DNA from 3 places in the Streptomyces sp. NPDC091377 genome. Region 3 is predicted to be linked to each of the others. Evidence: riboswitches for the same ligand, from Rfam matches in the RefSeq annotation. Region 3 holds a riboswitch; each other region holds the start of a gene.
What was found. A riboswitch is a leader RNA that binds a small molecule or an ion and turns the genes downstream of it on or off. The one in region 3 is predicted to bind cyclic di-AMP.
Positions count from the first base shown of each region.

Region 1 (5,187 bases), on a different contig from region 3:
AGCGGCTGCGGCCCGACAACCGCGCGGTGCTCGTCTACGAGCCCACCGCCCCGGAGGCGGACCAGACCGACGGCGCGGAAGCCGCCGCCAGCGACGACACCGAGGAGGCGGCCCAGTGAGCGCGCCGGCCCAGATGGAGTTCCACCCCCAGCCGCAGGCCGGTGACGCCCGCCCCTGGGCTTTCCCCGCGCCCGCGCGCGGAGCGCTCGGCAACGGTCTTACGGTGCTGCGCTGTCACCGCCCCGGCCAGCAGGTCGTCGCCGTCGAGGTGCTGCTGGACGCCCCGCTGGACGCCGAGCCGGCCGGTCTGGACGGGGTGGCCACGATCATGGCCCGCGCGTTCTCCGAGGGCACCGACAAGCACTCCGCCGAGGAGTTCGCCGCCGAGCTGGAGCGCTGCGGCGCCACCCTGGACGCGCACGCCGACCACCCCGGCGTACGCCTCAGCCTGGAAGTCCCGGCCTCCCGGCTGGCGAAGGCCCTCGCGCTGCTCGCCGACGCCCTGCGCGCGCCCGCGTTCGCGGACAGCGAGGTCGAGCGGCTGGTGCGCAACCGCCTGGACGAGATCCCGCACGAGCTGGCCAACCCCTCGCGCCGGGCGGCCAAGGAGCTGTCCAAGGAGCTGTTCCCGCCCACCTCGCGCATGTCCCGCCCGCGCCAGGGCACCGAGGACACGGTTTCCGGCATCGACTCCGCCGCCGTACGCGCCTTCTACGAGAAGCATGTGCGTCCCGCGACCGGCACCGTCGTGGTCGTCGGCGATCTGACCGGTGTCGACCTCGACACGCTGCTCGGGGACACGCTGGGCGCCTGGACGGGCTCCTCTGCCGCGCCGCGCCCGGTGCCGTCGGTCGGCGCCGACGACACCGGCCGGATCGTCATCGTGGACCGGCCCGGGGCCGTGCAGACCCAGCTGCTCATCGGCCGCGTCGGATCCGACCGGCACGACCGTGTCTGGCCCGCCCAAGTGCTCGGCACGTACTGCCTGGGCGGCACGCTCACCTCGCGCCTGGACCGGGTCCTGCGCGAGGAGAAGGGCTACACGTACGGGATCCGGGCGTTCGGGCAGGTCCTGCGGTCCGCTCCCGACGGCACGGGCGTCTCCATGCTCGCCATCAGCGGCTCGGTCGACACGCCGAACACCGGACCGGCCCTGGACGACCTGTGGACGGTGCTGCGCACGCTCGCGGCGGAGGGCCTGACCGACGCCGAGCGGGACGTCGCCGTGCAGAACCTGGTGGGTGTGGCGCCGCTCAAGTACGAGACCGCAGCGGCGGTCGCGGGCACGCTGGCGGACCAGGTCGAGCAGCACCTGCCCGACGACTTCCAGGCGACGCTCTATCAGCAGCTCGCGGCCACCGGCACGGTGGAGGCCACGGCGGCCGTGGTCAACGCCTTCCCCGTGGACCGTCTGGTGACGATCCTCGTGGGTGACGCCGCTCAGATCAAGGAGCCCGTCGAGGCTCTCGGGATCGGTCAAGTCACCGTCGTGGCCGCCGAGTAGGCGACCGGGCGGGCCGCCCGGCAGGGCGGTCGCTCGGACGGCGGCCGACATGCCGTACGCGCGTGCGAGGGCCCCGGGTGGCGGGAGACGCCACCCGGGGCCCTCGCGTCGTACTCCGAAGCGTCCTGAGGCGCCCAGAGGCGTTCTGAGGCGTCCAGAGACGAGCCCGAGAGGAGCCCGAGAGGAACCTGGCACGTGCCTGAGAGGAGCCCGGGAACGAGCCCGGGAACGAGCCCGGGACGAGCATGAGTCGGGCGCGAGTCGAACCCGAGTCGAACGCGAACCGGGCCCGAAGCGGCCCGCGAGGTGTCCGAATTGGGGGAGAGGTTGCCTGTCTGCACTGTGGCGTACGCAACAAAAACGCGGATCTGTTTGGGGTTCGAATGATCGCCGCCTTAGCGTCATCCCGGCTGTTCGTCATGCAGCGCGCCGCATCCGCGGCACCGGACAGCCATCGCCGAGTCCCTGAGGCGCGAGCCAAAGGGGAGCCGGGGACCCATCGCAGTCCCTGGGGTGAATCGGACGCCCGCGCGTGAGCGAGGGGGTCCGTAGGAGACCTTCCTGCTCCGAACCCGTCAGCTAACCCGGTAGGCGAGAGGGAAGGAAAGGACCAGCCACTTCATGGCGTTCACTCGCGCCACCGGGAAGCACCGGCGACCCACCCGTCTGCAGAGCACCACCGCCCGCGCGGCCGGGGTCGCGGCCCTCACCACCACCGGGGTCGTCGGCACCTTCGCCGCCCCGGCACTGGCCGCGGGACAGCCCGCCCAGCAGCCCGGTCTGTCGCCCGTCATCAGCATCGACGACTCGGTCGCCGAGCAGATCGACGCCCAGGCGTCGGCCCAGATGGAAGCCGCCCGGGTGAAAGCCGAGGCCGAGGCCCGCAAGAAGGCCCAGGCCGAGGCCAAGAAGCGGGCCGTGGAGCAGGCCGAGAGGGAGCGCGAGGCCGAGGAGCGCGCCGCCCGCGAGGCCGAGCGCGAGCGCCTGAACCGTTTCGTCTCCCCGGTCGGCGGCTCGTACGTGTCGACCAGCTACCAGGCCAACAGCGGCCTGTGGTCCTCCGGCAGCCACACCGGCATCGACTTCCACGCCTCCGTGGGCACCGTCATCCAGTCCGTCGGCTCCGGCACCGTGGTCGAGGCCGGCTGGGGCAACGCGTACGGCAATCAAGTCGTGATCAAGATGAATGACGGCACGTACACCCAGTACGCGCACCTCTCCTCGATCAGCGTGTCGGCCGGGCAGGTCGTCGAGCCGGGCCAGCAGATCGGCCTGGCCGGTGACACCGGCAACGTCACCGGGGCGCACCTGCACTTCGAGGCCCGCAGCACCTCCGAGTACGGCTCCGACATCGACCCGCTGTCCTACCTCCGCGCGCGCGGCGTCTCCCTCTGACGGCCTCGGCCCTCTGACGGCGTGGCGTTCTGACGTTCCACCTCTTCGCGCGCCTGCACGGTGTGACAAAAGCCCCGGCTCCCCGAGCCGGGGCTTTTGCCGTTTCGGACAGCCGCCCTGTCCAAAAAATATCCCCGGAATCCGGCCCGCCATCGGAAATTCCGGCTCATTGCAATAGAGTCACTGTCCACACGTCGATCGTGGGAGTTTTCGCGGTGATTAAGGCGGAGGTCGGTCATGCGTATTCCGGCGCACTCGGTGTGCACGGCGATCCGGGACGACATCATCGCCGGTGTCTACGAACGCGGCGCCCGGCTCACCGAGGAAGTCCTCGCCCGCCGCTACGGCGTCTCCCGCGTCCCCGTCCGTGAGGCCCTGCGCACCCTGGAGGCCGAGGGCTTCGTCGTCACCCGGCGCCACGCGGGCGCGTGCGTGGCGGAACCCACCGAGCAGGAGGCCGCCGACCTGCTGGAGATGCGGGCGCTCCTGGAGCCCCTCGCCGCCGCGCGGGCCGCACAGCGGCGTACGGAGGCCCATCTGAAGGTGCTGCGCGGCTTGGTCCGGCTCGGCCAGGAACGGACCCGCAGGGGCAGCAGTGACGATCTGCGCTCCCTGGGGAGCTGGTTCCACGAGACCCTGGCCCAGTCGTCCGGCAGCCCCTCCCTGGTCGCGATGCTCACCCAGCTCCGGCACAAGATCGCCTGGATGTACGCCGTGGAGGTGCCGGCCGCGCCCCACGAGTCCTGGGCCGAGCACGGCGCCATCGTGGACGCCGTCACGCGCGGGGACGCCGAACGCGCGCGGGCCCTCACCGCGCTGCACGCCGAGCGCACCACGTCCGCCCACCGCCTCCGCTTCCCCGGCGGCAGCCAGGACCGTGTGAGGACTTCGCAACCTCCCGTAAACATGACGGGCCAGCGGCTTTAACAAAAGCGCCGTATACAAAGAAGAGGGAATTCGAGGGCGGCTATTTCGGTTGCCCTTTTCCGGCGTGCCGTGACCTTGCTTATGCGCGGCGCGGACTTTATGACGCGAGCCGTGGATCGGTAGGGGCGGGAAACCCGGCCGACGCGTGCCGGGTGAATACACAACAAAGCCGCGTCGCCGGCTGGGGCGACGCGGCTTCGGCGTCCGCTGCCGCCGCCCGTCGTGCGCGGGGGCGGACGTGCGGACCGTTTCAGACGGTCTCGGGAAGCTCCTCAAGCCCTTCCGAGACCAGCTTGGCCAGGCGGTCGAGGGCCGCGTCGGCGCCCTCGGCGGCGGAGGCCAGGACGACCTCCTCGCCACCCTTGGCGCCCAGGCCGAGCACGGCCAGCATGGAGGCCGCGTTGACGGGGTCGCCGTCGGCCTTGGCGATCGTCACGGGAACCCCGGAAGCCGTGGCGGCCCGGACGAAGATGGAGGCGGGGCGGGCGTGGAGACCCTCGGCCCAGCCGACGTTGACGCGGCGCTCAGCCATGCGATGCTGCCCTTCAGTGTGCTCGGGTTGTCTAGACCAGTGTTCCATATCGTGGGGCGTGCCAGGAGCGTACGTCCGGGGGCCCCGGCGACCCCCCGGACCACGGCCCGCTCGGCCCCATCGCTCCCTGGCCCTGCCCCCCGGCATCGGCACCGACACCACCCCCCGCCCACGAACCCCACAGGCCCGCCGCCGTCCCCCCGGACGGCCTCGCGCCGTTGTCGTAGGCGAGCCGTACTCTGGGGCCCATGCAGACGTCGGCGGACCGGCAGGACCGGCACGAGTACCCCGCCCACTGGGAGGCGGACGTCGTGCTGCGCGACGGCGGCACCGCGCGCGTCAGGCCCATCACCGTCGATGACGCCGACCGCCTGGTCAGCTTCTACGAGCAGGTCTCGGACGAGTCGAAGTACTACCGCTTCTTCGCGCCTTACCCGAGGCTCTCCGCCAAGGACGTCCACCGCTTCACCCACCACGACTTCGTGGACCGGGTGGGGCTCGCGGCCACCGTCGGCGGCGAGTTCATCGCCACCGTCCGCTACGACCGTGTCGGCGCCGACGGGATGCCCGCCTCCGCCCCCGCCGACGAGGCCGAGGTCGCCTTCCTGGTGCAGGACGCGCACCAGGGCCGGGGGGTCGCCTCCGCGCTCCTCGAACACATCGCCGCCGTCGCGCGCGAGCGCGGCATCCGCCGGTTCACCGCCGAGGTGCTGCCCGCCAACACCAAGATGATCAAGGTGTTCACGGACGCCGGGTACACCCAGAAGCGCAGCTTCGAGGACGGCGTCGTACGCCTGGAGTTCGATCTCGAACCCACCGACCGCTCCCT
Region 1 is NZ_JBIVUE010000024.1:58,827-64,013, reverse strand. It holds gene ACIQNG_RS34550 (M16 family metallopeptidase) at 1-119, shown strand, start outside; gene ACIQNG_RS34545 (M16 family metallopeptidase) at 134-1,504, shown strand; cyclic di-AMP (ydaO/yuaA leader) riboswitch at 1,950-2,113, shown strand; gene ACIQNG_RS34540 (M23 family metallopeptidase) at 2,126-2,899, shown strand; gene ACIQNG_RS34535 (GntR family transcriptional regulator) at 3,137-3,826, shown strand; gene ACIQNG_RS34530 (HPr family phosphocarrier protein) at 4,077-4,358, opposite strand; gene ACIQNG_RS34525 (GNAT family N-acetyltransferase) at 4,607-5,187, shown strand, end outside.
Region 1: it holds a riboswitch for cyclic di-AMP, as region 3 does, so the genes downstream of both, ACIQNG_RS34540 (M23 family metallopeptidase) here and ACIQNG_RS07715 (LysM peptidoglycan-binding domain-containing M23 family metallopeptidase) in region 3, are expected to answer to the same signal.

Region 2 (5,187 bases), on a different contig from region 3:
CCATGGCGGCGGTGCTGCTGGCGGCGGGCACGCCCGGCAAGCGCATGGCCCTGCCCGGCGCCCGTATGGTGATCCGTCAGCCGTCGCTGCCGGAGCCGATCGAGGGGCGGACGAGCGATCTCGTCATCCAGGCGGCGGAGTTGGAGCGGGTGCGCGTACGGCTGGAGCAGATCCTCGTACGGCATACGGGGCGTACGCCCGAGCAGATCGGCGCGGACATCGAGCGGGACAAGACGCTCACCGCGCGGGAGGCGCTGGAGTACGGTCTGGTCGACCGGATCATCAGCAGCCGCAAGGGCGCGCCGACGACGCCGGACGCGAGGTGAGGGGCGGATGCTGCCACCGGAGCACCCGCCGCTGCCCGCGCTGACCCGCGCCGAGGGCGAGCTGATCGACCGTTACCTGGACGCGGTCGATCTGCTGGGCCGGATCAATCCCGCGCGGCACACCGACACCTACGGCGCGCTGCGGGCCGCGCAGGCGCTCGTGGCGCGGACGATCGAGTTGCGCGACGCGCTCGCGCTGATGCACCACCGGGGCGAGAGCGAGATGCAGCCCGCCACGCTCGCGCGGGCGCTGCGCGTCCTGGACGGCGAGCGCCGCGCGGCGCGGGTGACCCTGCCTCCGCGCTCCGACAGTTGACGTGACGGCGGCCGACGTACACCCGGAACCGGTCGGTACGGGCTCACCCCGGTACGCCGGGGCGCGCGTTCAAACGGACCGAACGGTGTACCTCCTATTGGCGTATGAGCAGGTCGTTCCTGAGCACCGGCGCGGTTGCGCAATGCACCCTTGACGGCGCGGAACGCGGGGCTCCGTTGCAGGTCCGGGGCGTGCGCGCACTCTGACACGCGCTCGGATCTCAGGATGTCCACCCGAACGGACGAGTGGTGACTAACAACACAAATACTCGGTTCCGTTGGGATTTTCGGACACACGTAGGTGAAGATCCCTGACTGACGACAAGACCCCGCCACCGCGGCGGGGCGGTCCGGGCGGACGCCGAATCCTGCCGCCGCCCGGATGCCCGGTCGACAGGAGTGGATCGGCAGGAGTGGAGGACCCAGGCAAGACGGGTCGTCGGAGCGCTTTTCCCGGCTCCGAGCGGTCCTTGGGGTGAAGCCGCCTTCGGGCGGCCGGGCCACTTCGCCAGCCCGAATCCGACAGGTCATCCTTCACAGGCGGCTGACGAAGGGTTGCGCATGACCGCGCTCAATCGTGTCCCGTCTCTCATGGTCCGGGCCGGCACGGCCTCGGCCCTGACCCTCGCCGCCGTGGGCGGCACCGTGGTGGCACCCGGACTCGCCACCGAGGCGGCGGCAGCCGCGCCGGCGTCGAAGGCGCTCAAGGTGGCCGCCTCGAAGAAGGGTGCTCCCTACAGGTACGGGGCCACCGGACCCAACCGGTTCGACTGCTCGGGGCTGACGCAGTACTCGTTCAAGAAGGCGGGCAAGAAGCTGCCGCGCACGGCCGCCCAGCAGTACAACAAGACCAAGCACATCTCGGCCAAGAGCCGTAAGGCCGGTGACCTGGTCTTCTTCCACTCGGGCTCCAGCATCTACCACGTGGGCATCTACGCCGGTAAGGGGAAGATCTGGCACTCACCGAAGACCGGAGACGTGGTGCGACTGCAGAAGATCTGGACCAGGAGTGTCTGGTACGGGCGCGTGAAGTGACTCCCGGAGGGGCCGTGAGAGCGTCCTGACGCGCTGTCACGGCCTCGGACGGGCTGGGGGCGGGTCGTCGGCGGACGACCCGCCCTGCGCGCTTGCAGGGCCGTCCTGGCCCGTTCGCGCCCCGTTCGCGCCCCGTCCGCATGTCGGCCGGTACGTCGGCTCCCGTATGCCAGGCCCGTACGTCGGGCCGCGCGGCGGCCGTACGTGCGCGCCGCTCGGCGTGGCCATCGGGGAGCGCGGGGCCATCGGGGAGCGCGGGGCCGCGCTACGGTTTCTTGCGGCCCGCCGTCGTCACCGGGCGGGCCGGGATCGACCAGGGCAGTTCGATGGCGACCGTCTTGCCGCCCTCGCGGGTGGGATGCACCCTGAGCCTGCCGCCGTGCTCCGCCGCGAGCCAGCGGATGATCACCAGGCCGCGGCCGTTGTCCTGCTGGACCGCCGCGGGAAGCCGCTTCGGGAATCGTGGATGACTGTCCGTCACCCCGACCCGCACCCGGTCGTCATGGTCCACCATCAGATCCACCGTGAAGGTGGGTGACTGACCGAATGTGTGCTGTACGGCGTTGGTGGCCAGTTCCGAGACGATCAGACGGATGGTGTCCGCCAGGTCCGAGTCTGCCGGCAGACCCCATTCGACCAGGGTGTCGACCACATGACCGCGGGCCGCCGACACCGAGGCGGGATCGCTCGGCAGAGTGATGGACGCTTCCAGAGGATCTGCCATGACGACGCCGTCCCTTTCCCCCGGAACCGCAGTCCGACACGGAGGCGGATGGTTCGAGTACGGTCCCGGACTGGTGCTACGTCGTCAGCCTGCCATCAGCACGCCGGTCTCGGTGGCGATCCACCAAGATATGCATATATCTGTCGCTCGAAGCGGTGAACTCTGCGACGGCAGACCGTATTCGGACGACCCGGAAGGAGTAGGGAGCAACCCATGCAGCACGGTCCCGCGGTGCGCCGCCGGAAACTGGGCGCGGAACTGCGCGCCCTGCGCACCCGCGCGGGGCTCACCAGCGGTGAGGCCGCCGCTCTGGTCGGCTGGCACCAGTCCAAGGTCAGCCGGATCGAGACCGGCGCCAGCGGGGTGAAACCGGCCGATGTGCGGTTACTGCTGGACGCGTACCGGGTGAACGATCCCGACCTGCGCGAACTGCTGCTGGTGCTGGCCGGTTCGGAGGAAAGCGGGCGGCACCACTGGTGGCACGCCTACCGCGGTGTCCTGCCGCCGACGTACCGGGATTTCATCAGTCTGGAGTCACAGGCGACCGCGATGCGGACGCTGGAGACCACCGTGGTGCCGGGGCTGCTCCAGACGCCGGAGTACGCCCGCGCGGTGACCCGGGCGGCGGTGGAGGGGCTGGACGAGGAGCGGCTGGACGCGCTGGTGGAGGTACGGCTGGCCAGGCAGGATGTGCTACGGGCCGAGCCGCCGCTGGAGTTGCACGCGGTGCTGGACGAGGCCGTGCTGCACCGGGAGGTGGGTGGGCCCGAGGTGATGGCCCGTCAACGGGAGCGGCTCGCGGAGGCCGCGCGGCTGCCCCAAGTGCGCCTCCAAGTACTGCCCTTCTCCGCCGGGGCGCACATCGGCGTCACCGGTCCTTTCGTTATTTTCTCATTTTCGAGCACCTCCGATCTGGACGTGGTTGTTCTAGACCACTTGACGAGTAGCCTCTATCTCGAAGGGAGAGAAGACCTCGGTGCCTACAGCGAGGGCTTCAGCACCCTTCAGTTCCACGCCCTTTCCCCAGAGGATTCGTTGGACTACATCGCCGGAATGAATGACGGCGTATAGGGAGGCACCATGACAGCACTGCCTCGACATGTATCTGCGAGTGACCGACTGCACGGTGTGCGATGGCTGCGCAGCAGTTACAGCACAGGCGCGAACAACTGCGTCGAGACGGCCCGGCCGGGCCGGGGCCCCTGGGCCGGTCTGCTCGCCGTGCGCGACTCCAAGAACCCGGCGGGACCCGCGCTGCTCTTCTCCCCCGAGAGCTGGGCGGGCTTCACGACCGCGTTCCGCTGAGTCGGGTCGCTCCCGGAGGACACCACCGAGGCACCCATCCCGGAGCCCGTTCCCGATCCGTCCCGGTCATCGCGGGTCCCGGCCGACCGGCCGGGCGCGTGCTCGGCGTCTCTCGACCGTGTCACCGACTCATGGTCGCGTCCCGCCGATGACCTGGACCGCATGGTCGACCTGTTCCCCGGAGAGGTCCGCGCGGGCCGTCAGCCGCAGCCGCGAGACACCGTCGGGCACGGACGGCGGGCGGAAACAGCCCACCGCCAGCCCGGCGGCACGGCACTCGGCCGCCCACCGCACGGCCCCCTCCGGGGACGGCGCCCGCACCGACACCACCGCCGCGTCCGGCCGGACCGACGCCATCCCCCCGGCCGTCAGCCGGGAGTGCAGTTCGGCGGCCACCGCCCGTGCCCGCGCGGCCCGCTCCGGTTCGCGGCGCAGCAGGCGCAGGGCCGCCAGCGCGGCACCCACCGCCGCGGGGGCCAGCCCGGTGTCGAAGATGAACGTCCGTGCCGCGTTGACCAGATGGTCGATGACCGGCGCGGGCCCCAGCACCACGCCCCCCTGGCTGCCCAGCGACTTGGAGAGCGTGGCCGTCACGACCACGTCCCGCGCGCCCGCGAGGCCCGCCGCGTGGGCCGCGCCCCGGCCGCCGTCGCCCAGTACGCCCAGGCCGTGCGCGTCGTCCACCAGCAGCCCGGCCCCGTGCTCCCGGCACACCCCGGCGAGCGCGCCGAGCGGGGCGGCGTCGCCGTCCACCGAGAACACCGTGTCGGAGACCACCACGGCGGGCCCGTCCTGGGTCCGCAGCGCCTTGTCCACGGCGTCCGGATCGGTGTGCCCCACGACCTGGGTGGTGCCGCGCGCCAGCCGACAGCCGTCGATCAGGGAGGCGTGGTTGCCCGCGTCGGAGACGATCAGCGAACCGTGCGGGGCCAGCGCGGTGACGGCGGCGAGGTTGGCCGCGTAGCCCGAGGAGAAGACGAGGGCCGCCTCGACCCCGCAGAAGTCGGCCAGCTCCGCCTCCAGCTCGGTGTGGAGGGCGGTGCTGCCGGTCACCAGGCGGGAGCCGGTCGCGCCGCCGCCCCAGGTCCGCGCGGCCCGCGCGGCGCCCTCGGTGACCTCCGGATGCCGGGCGAGACCGAGGTAGTCGTTGCTCGCGAGGTCCAGCAGCGGTGAGTCGGCGGGGCGCGGGCGCAGGGTCCGTACGAGTCCGGCGGCGCGGCGCAGCAGCGCCTGCTCCTCGATCCAGCCGAACGCCATGGCTCCTCCGGGGATTTTGTAGGCAGTGAACAGACCCTAGTCGTCGCACCGGCCCCCCAGGATGTGGCAATACCCACACGTCCAGCGGCGGCTATTGTGCGAACCCTCCTTGGCCCGGGGTGCCTCCGTAGGCCAGGATCGGCTCCCATGGACCTGCTGAACACGCTGGTGGACAAGGGGCTTCGGCGCGAGTCGCCGACCCGCGAGGAGGCGCTGGCCGTCCTC
Region 2 is NZ_JBIVUE010000002.1:93,712-98,898, reverse strand. It holds gene ACIQNG_RS04640 (ATP-dependent Clp protease proteolytic subunit) at 1-326, shown strand, start outside; gene ACIQNG_RS04635 (hypothetical protein) at 334-642, shown strand; cyclic di-AMP (ydaO/yuaA leader) riboswitch at 991-1,199, shown strand; gene ACIQNG_RS04630 (C40 family peptidase) at 1,203-1,676, shown strand; gene ACIQNG_RS04625 (ATP-binding protein) at 1,942-2,400, opposite strand; gene ACIQNG_RS04620 (helix-turn-helix domain-containing protein) at 2,614-3,471, shown strand; gene ACIQNG_RS04615 (DUF397 domain-containing protein) at 3,481-3,705, shown strand; gene ACIQNG_RS04610 (8-amino-7-oxononanoate synthase) at 3,835-4,962, opposite strand; gene bioB (biotin synthase BioB) at 5,110-5,187, shown strand, end outside.
Region 2: it holds a riboswitch for cyclic di-AMP, as region 3 does, so the genes downstream of both, ACIQNG_RS04630 (C40 family peptidase) here and ACIQNG_RS07715 (LysM peptidoglycan-binding domain-containing M23 family metallopeptidase) in region 3, are expected to answer to the same signal.

Region 3 (5,187 bases):
CCGGCCGCCTCGGTCAGCACCGCGACCGCGCGCTCGAAGCGCTCGGCCACGTCGTCCGGGTCGCTGCCCGGCCGGAGGATGTCATTGCCGCCGGCACAGAAGGAGATCAGGTCGGGGGCGAGTTCCCGCGCCCTCGGCACCTGTTCCGCCACGATCTGGTCCAGCAGCCTGCCTCGCACCGCGAGGTTGTTGTAGTTGAAGTCGTCTTCCGGTCGCCGGTCCGCGAGCAGCACCGCGAACCTGTCGGCCCAGCCGACGAACGCCCCGTCGGGGCCGGGGTCACCGACACCCTCACTGAAGCTGTCCCCCAGCGCCACGTACGACCCGATCACTGATCTGCTGTCGTTCTTCGAATCGTCTGCCACATCGAGCCATGATTCCTCTTCGAATGTGACCTACGCGACCGTAATACGGGGTTGACGGGCGGTGAGATGAGCCACGGATCCACAGGGGTCACTTCGGGAATAACCACGAGGGTCCCTGACGGCCCCCGGGCGGTGGTGGCCCGCGAGGCTGCGGACCTGCCGAAGGCCGGACCCGGGGATCGGGGGTCCGGCCTTCGGGATGATGCGCGGCGGGTGCCTCGGGTCAGATGGAGAGGCCGAGCGAGCGCAGGTAGGCGACGGGGTCGACGTCCGAGCCGTAGTCCGGCGTGGTCCGGATCTCGAAGTGCAGGTGCGGGCCGGTCACATTGCCGGTCGCGCCCGAGAGGCCGACCTGCTGTCCTGCGGTCACGGTCTGGCCCTGCGAGACGGAGAGCGAGGACAGGTGGGCGTACTGGGCGTAGTGGCCGTCGGCGAGCTTGAGGACGACCTGGTTGCCGTAGGCGCCGCCCGCGCCGGCGGAGACGACCGTGCCGGCGCCGACGGCCTTGAGGGAGGTGCCGGTCGGGACGGAGAAGTCCACACCGGTGTGGTAGCCGCTGGACCACATGCTGCCGGACATCCGGTACGCGGTGCCCACGGAGCCCGACACCGGGAGGCTGTAGTCGCCCGCGGCGGCCGTGTCGGTGGACGGGGTCTCGGCGGACTGCGACGGGGCCGACGCCTGCGTGTCGGTGGCCTCGGAGGACTGCGAGGTCCCCGTGGACTCCGTGGACTTCGTGGACTCCTCGGAGCGTGTGGAGCCGGAGGACGCGGGCGCCTCGGCGGACTCCGGGGCGGCCGACGGCTTCGTCTCGCTCGCGGCGGCGCCGGACGCCTTGCCGCCGAGGGTGAGCTTCAGGCCGGGGTGGATGAGCGACGGGTCGGCGCCCACGGCCTCGCGGTTGTCCTCGTAGATCCGCTGCCAGCCACCGCTGACGTCCTGCTCGTCGGCGATCTTCGCCAGGTAGTCGCCCACCTTCACGGAGTAGGTCCGGGTGGTGGACTGCTTCTCGGACGTCTGCGAGGCGGACTGCCCGGCGGACGGGGAGACGGACGGCGAGGCGCTCTGCTGGGAGACCGACTGCGGTGCCGCCACGACGGACTGGCCCGGTGCGGCGTACGCCCCGGTCGCGCCCATGAGCGGGAGGGCGAGTGCGGCGCCACCGGTTCCGGCGACCGCGATGGAGCGGGTGAGGCTCAGGGACTTGGTACGGCGGTGCTTACCCTTCGCGGGCATAGGGGTTTCCTCTCCGGCGCCTGCGAGGTGAGCTGTCGGGTGCGGGCTGGAGATGCCCGGCCACGTGCGCAGACGCGGCTTGACCCCTAGCCTGTTCCGGAGACCGGGACAGGCGGTGAGTCCTGTGGGTCCCCCGCTCCTGCCGGTCACGGGTGGGTTGATGTGCGTTCCGGACGGCGGCAGGATTCGGCGTTCCGTCCGGATTCGGTGGCGAACGTAAGCGACCAAGACGCGAAGGAACAAGCAGGAGGTTCCACCCGAAGGCCACCTTCTTGATCCACGGCACCGCTCACCGGTCACCCTGCGTCGAGATGGCACGGGTCGTTTTCCTCAAAGGCCCTTGAGGCGCACCTCGATTACGTGGACATGACGTGCGACGCACGGTCACGGGTATGACGCTGCTCACGTGGGCCCGCTCCACCGCCCTTTACTCCAGAGCGAGTTGTTATTAAAGCCATCAATTCGGACAGAAGTCCCAGACAATGCATAGGGGAGGAAGAGGGGTATTGAGGTGCACAGGGAACACACAGGCTTCCCCTGCCGGGGTTCCTCCGGTTCGTGCGGCCGGTTCGCGAGGCCATGTCGTATCGTCGGAGCCCCCTGCCGGACGGCGACACAGCCGGGCCGGTGAGCCGACTGGGAGGAGCCCCCGTGACGCAGCAGATCCCGTCGACCGAACCCGAGCTGGCCGGAGTGCGCAACTTCCGTGACGTGGGCGGACTGCCCACCGAGGACGGCCGCCGGGTACGCCACGGGGTGCTGTTCCGCAGCGGGCATCTCGCCCACGCGACCGCCGAGGACACCGCGTTCCTCTCCTCCCTCGGGCTGCACACGATCTTCGACTTCCGCAACGCGGCGGACCAGCTCCTGGAGGGCCAGGACGTCGAGCTGCCCGGGGTGCGCAATGTGAATCTGCCGCTGAGCGACCCGGCGGACGGCGCCGAGTTCTGGAAGATGGTCCGCGACGGCGATCTGGACCAGCTCCGCGGGCTGCTCGCCGGCGGGCAGGCGGAGAACCGGATGATCGACTCGTACCGCCTGATCGTCAAGGAGCGCAACGCGGAGCACGCGCGTGTGCTGCGCGCGCTCGCCGAGGACAGCGTCCCGGCGCTGATGCACTGCGCGGCCGGCAAGGACCGCGCGGGGCTGTCGATCGCGGTGACGCTGCTGGCCGTCGGGGTGGAGCGCGAGGCGATCCTCGGCGACTACCTGGAGTCCAACGCCCTCCACCGGCGCTACAAGGTGCACCGCAGCGGCAGCTCCGCCTCGGCCTACTCCCCCGAGGTGATGGAACTGCTCAGCCCGCTCTTCGACGCGCGCGCCGCGTACCTGGAGGCCGCGTTCGAGACCATCGAGGGGACCTGGGGCGGGGTCGACGCCTATCTGGAACGCGGCCTGCGGGTCACACCCGAGCTGCGGGAACGGCTGCGGGAGCGACTCCTCGACTGAGCGGCCCCATGACCGGGCGACGCCCCGGGGCCGCAGGGCACCCAGGGCCTCAGGGCACCCGGGGCCTCAGGGCTCCCGTCGGCTACTTCGCGCCGACCTCGAAGAGCAGGTACAGGAACGCGGCGAAGACATGTCCGACGGCGACATAGATGAACAGCCGGATCCAGATCCCGAGGTGCCGCTTCTCCTTGGGCTTGGTGGCCTTGATCTCACTCATCGCGTTTCTCCCGTGATCGGGCCGAGGCACAGCGCGGCCGTGGGGCTCTGCAAGAGGGTGTGGACGAACAGCAGCTCGACGCCCTCCGGGTCGCGGGCGGCGATCCGGTGCGGGGTCAGCGAGTCGAAGTGCGCGCTGTCCCCGGGGCCGAGCCGGTGGGCGGTGTCGCCGAGGCGCAGCCACAGCCGCCCGGTGAGGACATGGAGCCACTCCTCACCGGGGTGCACCCGGACGAGGTCGCCCTGGGAGCCGTACGGGACCCGCACGCGCAGTGCCTGCATACCGCGGCCGGGTGCGCCGGCCTGCCAGTAGGTCCAGCCACCGGCCTCGGTCGGGTCCTGCCGGCCGCCGCGCACGACCGCGTCCCGGTCGGGGACCGACTCGCCGAGCAGTTCGGAGACGGTCGTACCGTAGATGCGGGCGAGTGCGAGCAGCATCGGGAGCGAGGGCTGGCGCCCACCGGTCTCCAGCCGGGAGAGGTGGGCGGGTGACAGCCCGGCGGCCCGGGCCGCCGCCTCCAGGGTCAGCGCGGACCTGCGGCGCAGGGCGCGGAGCCGGGGGGCGACGGCGGGGAGCGGCTCGGTCGGCGCGGCGGACCCGGGGTCCGGCGCCTCGGGGCCGGGGCCCGGCTCGACGTCGCGTGCGGTGCTCATGCCTCCATTGAGCCGCACTCTTTACCTCAGAGGCAAATCCCTTGCCTCTGAGACAAGAATGAGGTGGATCGGGTGGAGGCGCGGAGCGTCACCGGTTGGCCACCGCCTGCTTGACGAGCGTCCGGCCGAATTCCCAGATGAGTCCGCCTCCATGGTGCGCGTCGTCCATGACCTCTGTGAAGGCCGCCACGAACCGGTCGACCTCCTTCTCCCCGACGATCAGCGGCGGGATCAGTTTGATCACCTCCAGACGGTCGCCGGAGACCTGGGTGAGGATCCGGTGGCGCTGGAGCAGCGGCACGACGACCATCTGCGCGAACAGTCCCTTGCGGGCCGTCTGGAGCATGGTCCAGCGCCCGCGCAGCGTCAGCGACCTCGGCCTCCCGAACTCGATGCCGATCATCAGTCCGCGCCCGCGTACGTCGGCGAGCAGTTCGTACGTGTCCACCAGCGCGGCCAGCCGGGATCTGAGCAGGTCGCCGGTGGCGCGGGCGTTGGCCACGATCTGCTCGTTCTCCATCACCGACAGGACCGCGAGGCCCGCCGCCATGGCCTGGGCGTTGCCGCCGAAGCTGGCCGAGTGGACCAGGACCCGGTCGATGGACGAGTAGACCTTCTTGAAGATCCAGTCCTTGCCGAGGGTGGCGCCGACCGGCACATAGCCGCCCGACAGCGCCTTCGCCACACACACCAGGTCGGGCTCCACGCCCTCCTCGTGCTGGTAGGCGTAGAAGTCACCGGTGCGGCCGAGGCCGGTCTGGACCTCGTCGGCGATGAGCAGCGCCTTGTGCCGGTGCAGCAGGTCCTGGGCGGCGCGCAGATAGCCCGGCGGGGTCGCGTGCACGCCCTTGCCCTGGATCGGCTCCACGATCAGGGCGGCCACGTCGCCCTGCTTCAGTTCCCGGGCCAGCGCGTCGAGGTCGCCGAGCGGCACGGCGGTGTCGGGCAGCAGCGGGGCGAAGCCGTCCCGGAAGCCGTCCTCGCCGTTGACCGACAGGGAGCCCGTGGTCAGACCGTGGAAGGCGTGCGGGCAGTACAGGATCCTGGACCTGCCGGTGGCACGGCGGGCGAACTTCAGCGCGGTCTCCACCGCCTCCGTGCCGCTGTTGCCGAAGAAGACCCGGTCCAGGTGCGGGCTGTGCGCGAGCAGCCGCTCCGCCAGCAGTCCGGGCAGCGGCGGGCAGTCGAAGCGGGTGAGGTCGGCGAGCCCGGCGTCCAGGACGTCGTGCAGCGCCTGGCGGACCACGGGGTGGTGGCGGCCCAGCC
Region 3 is NZ_JBIVUE010000003.1:2,864-8,050, reverse strand. It holds gene ACIQNG_RS07720 (SGNH/GDSL hydrolase family protein) at 1-332, opposite strand, end outside; gene ACIQNG_RS07715 (LysM peptidoglycan-binding domain-containing M23 family metallopeptidase) at 589-1,602, opposite strand; cyclic di-AMP (ydaO/yuaA leader) riboswitch at 1,607-1,804, opposite strand; gene ACIQNG_RS07710 (tyrosine-protein phosphatase) at 2,254-3,051, shown strand; gene ACIQNG_RS07705 (DUF6126 family protein) at 3,134-3,268, opposite strand; gene ACIQNG_RS07700 (helix-turn-helix domain-containing protein) at 3,265-3,921, opposite strand; gene ACIQNG_RS07695 (aspartate aminotransferase family protein) at 4,010-5,187, opposite strand, start outside.